2 regions of the Massilia sp. LjRoot122 genome follow, and region 2 is predicted to be linked to the other one. Evidence: predicted binding sites of a transcription regulator. Region 2 holds the regulator's gene; the other holds the start of a gene.
The links. The regulator LexA, encoded in region 2, represses DNA repair genes until DNA is damaged. The targets are predictions, from matches to a motif close to ACTGTATNNNNATACAGT.
Positions count from the first base shown of each region.

Region 1: ACSQ25_RS15155 (VRR-NUC domain-containing protein) is a predicted target of LexA. The motif match lies at 1,573-1,590, and genes of this name have one in related genera.

Region 1 is NZ_CAXUPB020000001.1:3,477,120-3,480,520, forward strand. It holds gene ACSQ25_RS15145 (M15 family metallopeptidase) at 1-714, opposite strand, end outside; gene ACSQ25_RS15150 (hypothetical protein) at 807-1,490, shown strand; gene ACSQ25_RS15155 (VRR-NUC domain-containing protein) at 1,604-3,250, shown strand; gene ACSQ25_RS15160 (ATP-dependent DNA helicase) at 3,247-3,401, shown strand, end outside.
Region 2 is NZ_CAXUPB020000001.1:1,542,836-1,546,236, forward strand. It holds gene ACSQ25_RS06715 (cystathionine gamma-synthase family protein) at 1-496, shown strand, start outside; gene ACSQ25_RS06720 (tetratricopeptide repeat protein) at 596-1,330, shown strand; gene lexA (transcriptional repressor LexA) at 1,382-2,014, opposite strand; gene rpsF (30S ribosomal protein S6) at 2,229-2,621, shown strand; gene priB (primosomal replication protein N) at 2,650-2,940, shown strand; gene rpsR (30S ribosomal protein S18) at 2,977-3,267, shown strand; gene rplI (50S ribosomal protein L9) at 3,307-3,401, shown strand, end outside.

The sequences.
Region 1 (3,401 bases), 1.9 Mb from region 2:
GGGGTCTCTTTCGGAAATCACCAGCTTGCCGTTGCGCCAGAACGCGCAATCTGCGGCCAGGCCGTACTGGTGCCAGCTCTGGAAGGCGCGTGCATTGGTGACGTGGCTGCCGGCCTGCGCCAGCTCGTCCTGGCGCGCCGGGCTGCGGTAGCCTTCGAGCAGCGCCATTTCGTAGCCGTGCTTTTCCTTCATGATCTTGAAGGCCAGCAGCAGACGCTGGCTGAAGTCGGGGTGCAGCAGGCCCCAGTTACGGCTTGCGTTCACCAGCATCGGCCGCACCAGCGCGACTTCCGCAGTGGTGAAGGCCATCGGCGGCAGCGCCACCGGCGGCACCAGGCGCTCGCCCTGCAGCAGGGCCGCGACCTGGACGTCCGGGGCGGCGGCTTCGCCTTCGTAGACCGGCAGCATGGCCGGACTGCTCAGGGCCAGCGCCAGCAGGGAGGGAATCAGCACGGCGGGCACGCCGATCGCGCAGGCGATGCGGTGGCGCCGGACGAACGCGACGATGCTGCCCAGGAGATCGCGCGGAATATTCCCCCGCACCGCACCGGCATACTGGCTGCCCGCGATCTGCCAGCCGACCGCGCGCTGCGACAGGCGATGCCTGAATGCGGTCAGCGCGCGTGCGAGAACGGCACGTCCGCCCGGGAACAAGGCAAGCCAGATCGCTGCCGTCGCCAGACAAAAGTACAGAAGGGCGAGAAAAATCAGCATCGCTAGCTCCAAGATTGTTTCTAATCAGAATTGGAAGAACCAATCTTAGGAGGGTTGCCGTGCGGCCTACAGACGAAAATCAATCCACGTCCATGCGTCCGAACCTGATGTCGCCCCGCCGCGTCGCTACCTCCGGTGAGGACAGCATCCTGGCCCTGCTCGAGCGCGAACCTGCGCGCAAGCGCGGCAGCAAGGCATCGGGCGTGCGGCTGGCCTGGTACGGCACCGGCGCTTCGCTGGCGGTGGCACTGACCGGGGCGCTGGTCTGGCTGGCCGCCAACAACGAGGGTCCGCGGCTGGAAGCGCAAGACACGGTGCTGGCCGAAGCGCGGCAAGTGCCGCAGCAGCCCACGGTCGGCGCGCTCCTGCGGCAAGTCGCCATGGCGCCGGCGGCCGAAGCGGCCCTGATCGTCGACCAGGTGGACCAGCCCGCCCCGGGCGACGCGGTACCGCCCCTGCGCCTGTTGAAACCTGCGCCCGCGGCAGCCGCGCCGGCGCCGCGCGTGGCCAGGGCCGCAGCGCCGCCCCGTCCGCCGGTCGTCACGCCCGCCAGACCCAAGCCGGTCATGGTCGCGAAAGGCGCCGTTCGTCCGGTAGCGCCCAAGGCCCAGCGCGGCGCCACCCCGGGCAAGGCCACGGAAGGCCCGGTGGATGCGGACGTGGCATTGATCTCCGCCGTCATCGTGCACGCCAACGGCCACGCCCCGGAAGGCTCGCAGATGACCGAGCTGCTGTGTCCGAACGACGCTTGCCAGGCCCGTCCGGCACGCCAGTAACGTGGCGAAAAGCCTGCAAATGACAAAGAAAACCGGCGAAAAATTGGGATACTGCTGGGCTATTGATTCCTCGTGGAGTTATACTGTACATAAGCACAGTACGGCGGCACGAGATGATCAGGGTTCTGGAAAACGAGTTTTATTATCTGGACAATTTCCAGCGCGTCCTTGACTGGATCGGTGAGCGGTATCGCGATTTGCTGGACACCGACGAGCTCGCCTTCCTTGCCGCCTTCCCCGGCTTGCCGCAGAATGCGCGCGCCCTGTTCGTGCGCATGGTCATGCGCAAGGGGAATCTGTTCCGCGCCAGTAAGCTGGTCTATGCCGAGATCGGCTGCCCGGTCGAGGCCGCGCATCTCCTGCTCGACACCGGCTGGATCGAAACCGATCCGCTGCTCTCGCTCGACGAGTTGTTCGAGCTGCTGTCCAAGCCCGAGATCGCCGACGCCTTCCAGTCCCGGCTGCAGCAAAAGAACGCGCGCAAGGCCGAGCAGCTGGAAGCCTTGCGCGCCGTATGCGGCGACGACCGGCCTTTTTCAAGCTGGTACCCCGGCTGCAGCGATGTCGCCCTGCGCATCCTGGTCAAGCCCCTGTGCGACCGCCTGCGCCTGATCTTCTTCGGCAACCTGCACCAGGACTGGACCGAATTCGTGCTGTCCGACCTCGGCATGTTCCGCTTCGAACAGGTCGAGATCTCGCAGGCTTCGCGCGGCTTCCGCTCGCGCGCCGACGTCGAGCATTACCTGCGCCTGCACGACTGCAAGGAACGCTTCTACGCCGGCGAAGCGCTGGACGAGGTGCTGCGCGACCTGCCCTCGCACGTCTTCGACAACGACTGGCTGGTCAGCCGGCGCGAAAAACTGCTGTTCCAGATCGGCCAGGGCTATGAAAAACTCAAGGACTGGGACAATGCCCATGCCGTCTACGCGCAATGCCGTTACCTGGGCGCGCGCGGGCGCGCCATCCGGGTGCTGGAAAAGCATGAGCGCTTCATTGATGCCTATGCCCTGTTCCAGCTGGCCCAGGCCGCGCCCGAGAGCGAGGCCGAACGCCAGCACCTGCTGCGCATCGGACCGCGCCTGGCGCGCCGGCTCGGCCACGCCAGGCTGCCGGCGCGCCGCAGCGCCCCGGTCGAGCGCTTGGACCTGAGCCTGCCGATGCCGGGCGGAGAATGGTGGGTCGAAGGCGTGGTGCGCGAGCACCTGGCAAGCGAGGACGCACCGGTGTTCTACGTCGAGAATGCACTCGCCAATTCCCTGTTCGGCCTGCTGTGCTGGCGCGCCGTGTTCGCGCCGCTACCCGGCGCCTTCTTCCACCCCTTCCACCGCGGACCGGCCGACCTGTACAGCCCGGACTTTCACCAGCGCCGCGAAGCCGAATTCGCGGCCTGCCTGGCCGAACTGGAGAGCGGCGCCTACCGCGGCACCATCCGCGCCAACTACCGCGACAAGGCGGGCATCGCCTCGCCCTTCGTGTATTGGGGCGCGCTGAGCGAGGAACTGCTCGAGCTGGCGCTGGCCTGCATCCCGCCGCAGCACCTGCGCAAGTGGTGCGAGCGCATCCTGGCGGACGTCCAGGCCAACCATACCGGTTTCCCCGACCTGATCCAGTTCTGGCCGGCCGAGGGCCGCTACACCATGATCGAGGTGAAGGGCCCGGGCGACCGCCTGCAGGACAACCAGCTGCGCTGGATCGATTACTGCGCGACGCATGGGATGCCGGTGTCGGTGTGCTACCTGCAGTGGGAGCAGGCCGCTTGACGGTCGACGCGGGCTACAGCGTCGCAGTGCGGGCCCTGTGCGAGTTCACCGCCAAACAGGGCGACCTCGACCTGCGCTTCACGCCCTCGCCCACCGCCCAGGAAGGCATCGCCGGCCATGCGGTGGTCACTAGCCGGCGCGGCCCCAACTA
Region 2 (3,401 bases):
CCTGGCCCAGCTGCGCGCCAAGGCCCTGCGCGACTTCGGTGCGGCCCTCGGCCCGGAAGCGGCCCACCACATCGCGGTCGGCGCCGAGACGCTGGCCTTGCGCATGGAACGCACCAGCGCCAACGCGCTGGCGCTGGCGCAGATGCTGGAAGCAGATGAGCGTGTAGCCGCAGTCCATTATCCGGGCCTGGCCTCGCACCCGCAGCACGGCATCACGAAAGAGCTGTTCCGCGCGGGTGGTTCTCTGTTGAGCTTCGAGCTGCGCGAGGACATCGACTGCTTCGACTACCTGAACCGCCTCAAGCTCGGCATCCCGGCCAGCAACCTGGGCGACACCCGCACCCTGGTGATTCCGGTGGCGCACACGATCTTCTTCGAGATGGGAGCGGAGCGGCGCGCCAGCATGGGCATCGCCGAGTCCCTGATCCGGGTGTCGGTGGGCATCGAAGACACCGACGACCTGCTGGCGGACTTCCGCCAGGCGCTCGAGGCATAATTAAAACGGCAGCCACAGGCTGCCGTTTTGTTTCAGCGGTTGAGCAGGCCCGCCTGTTGCCGCTATCATGAAGCTTCTTTCCTCATTCCACATCTGCCCATGAAGACCAAGCTGTTCCTTGCATCCCTGCTGCTGTGCGGCGCCGCCTTCGCCGGCGAGCTGGAAGACGCCAATGCCCTGTTCGCGAAGAAGGATTACGCCGGTGCGCTGAAGATCTATACCAAGCTGGCGAATGCCGGCAATCCCGAGGCGCAGCAGGCGCTCGGCCAGATGTACTGGTACGGCGAAGCGGGGCAGGTGGACGAGCCGAAGGCCGAGGCGCTGTTCAAGAAGGCCGCCGCCAAGGGCAACAAGGTCGCGATCGCCTCGCTGGAACTGATGGACCAGCGCCTCAAGCGCCGCAAGGAAATCGACTACTGGATCAAGGGCTATGACGGCGAAGACCTGAAGTCGGGCGAATACCGCTGCGTGACGCCGCGGATTCCGGCGATGTCGAAGGTCAACGCGGACATCGACCGCATCGGTGCGGCCGTGCAGGCGTGGCAGGATTGCTACAACAAGTACGTCACCAAGCTGAATGCCGCGATGCCGCTGACCCAGCGCATTCCGGCGGACATCGCCAAGCTGATGAACAAGGAAGAGACCGAGAAGTCGACGGCCTACCTGAAGCAGCTGCAGGAAAACCTGAGCGAGGAGGCGAAGGTCAGTTCGAAGCTGGTGCTGGCGGACTTTGCAGCATGGCGCTCGGCGACCGAGGCCTATGTGGAAGAGCACAACAAGATGGTGAAGTCCGCCAAGAAGGATTCGCACTGGGCGGACAAGAAGATCCAGTAAGACGCGCTTGAGCGCTTTGGCGGCTTGCCGCCAGAGCGTTCATGGGAAGCCTCAGTGCCAGCTGCGCATCAGGCCGACGGCCAGGCCTTCCAGCGCGAACTCGTCTTCCGGAGTTACCTGGATGACCTTGAAGTCCGGGTTTTCCGGCAGCAGTTCGACCAGGTTGCCGGTCTTGCGGTAGCGCTTGACGGTCACTTCCTCGCCCAGGCGGGCCACGACGATCTGGCCGTTCTTGGCGCTGTCGATCTTCTTGACTGCCAGGAAGTCGCCATCGCAGATGCCGGCGTCGCGCATCGACCAGCCTTTGACCTTCAGCAGGAAGTCGGGGCGCGCCGAGAACATGGCGGCGTCGACGGAGTAGGTGGCTTCGACGTGTTCCTGGGCCAGGATCGGCGAACCGGCGGCCACGCGGCCGACCAGCGGCAGCGACATCATCAGGGCCGCAGGGACCATCGGCACCTGCTCGACCGAGGCGCCGATCAGGCGGATGCCGCGCGAGGTGCCCGGCGAAATCTCGATCGCGCCCTTGCGCGCCAGCGCCTGCAGGTGTTCCTCGGCCGCATTGGCCGACTTGAATCCCAGCTCGGCCGCGATTTCGGCGCGGGTCGGCGGGAAGCCGGTGTTTTCGATCGCTTCCTTGATCAGGTTCAGGATCTGTTCTTGCCTTGCAGTGAGCTTGAGCATGGGTGTTTTACGGCAATGGTTGTAAGAGCAGACTGTATTTTTGTACAGTATTCTCGGATGCGCAAGGGAAAACACGGGAAATGTGTAAAAAAATTGTGCAATGCGGTCCAGTTCCCATCCGCCGACTTTTCAGGCTATAATGTCCGGCTTTCCCTTCCCACACTCGTCTTGACGCCGAGGTGGGCATTTGTTTAACGTCCTCAAGGAGTGTTGCATGCGTCATTATGAAATCGTTTTTATCGTCCACCCGGACCAGAGCGAGCAAGTCCCGGCGATGATCGAGCGTTACAAGACCACGGTGACCAGCCGCGGCGGTAACATCCATCGCGTGGAAGACTGGGGCCGTCGCCAGATGGCTTACCAGATCCAGAAGCTGCCGAAAGCCCACTACATCTGCCTGAACATCGAGTGCGACAACGAGACCCTGGTCGAGCTGGAAACCGCATTCAAGTTCAACGATGCCGTCCTGCGTCACCTGACCGTCAAGATGAAGAAGGCCGAAACCGCACCGTCGCCGATGATGAAGTCGGTCCAGCGCGAAGACGCAGCCAAGAGCCACCGCGCAGAAGCAGCAGCTCCTGCCGCTGCCCCGGCCGCAGCTGCCTAAGTTTTTTCTCGGGAATTCGTAGAGCGCAGTGAACCAGTTCCAGCTCATCGCGACCATCGCGGAGCGTGACGTACTGCGTTATACCCCGGCCGGCGTCCCTATCGTGGGCGCGATCCTGATGCACGATTCGCAACAGGTAGAGGCCGGAGTGGCAAGGCAGGTCGCGTTTGAAATCCCTGCGCTCGGCGCGGGCGAGATTTCAGGCAGGCTGCAAAGCGCCGAACTCGGTGCCGCCTACCGCTTCGAAGGATTCCTGGCCAGGAAAAACCGCAACAGCAAAGCCTTGGTGTTTCACATCATTGATTTCAGTGCTGCATAACGCAGCGCAATTTAGATTAGATACAGGAGCCTCGAAATGGCATTCGGTAAAAAGTTCGACAAAAACAAAGCTAAAGAAAAACTCAAGCGCAAACAGCAGAACCCGCTGTTCAAGCGCAAGAAGTTCTGCCGCTTCACCGCAGCAAACGTGGAACAGGTCGATTACAAAGACGTCGACACCCTGAAGGACTTCGTCCAGGAAAACGGCAAGATCATGCCGGCACGTCTGACCGGCACCAAGGCGCACTACCAGCGCCAGGTCGACACCGCCATCAAGCGCGCACGTTACCTCGCGCTGCTGCCGTACACCGACCTGCACAACGCCTAATTCGCGTCGTACAGTTCAGAACATCCTGGAGAAAAGAACATGCAAGTTATCCTTTTGGAAAAAGTTGTTAACGTCGGCAACCTGGGCGACGTCGTCAAGGTCAAGGACGGTTACGCACGTAACTTCCTGATCCC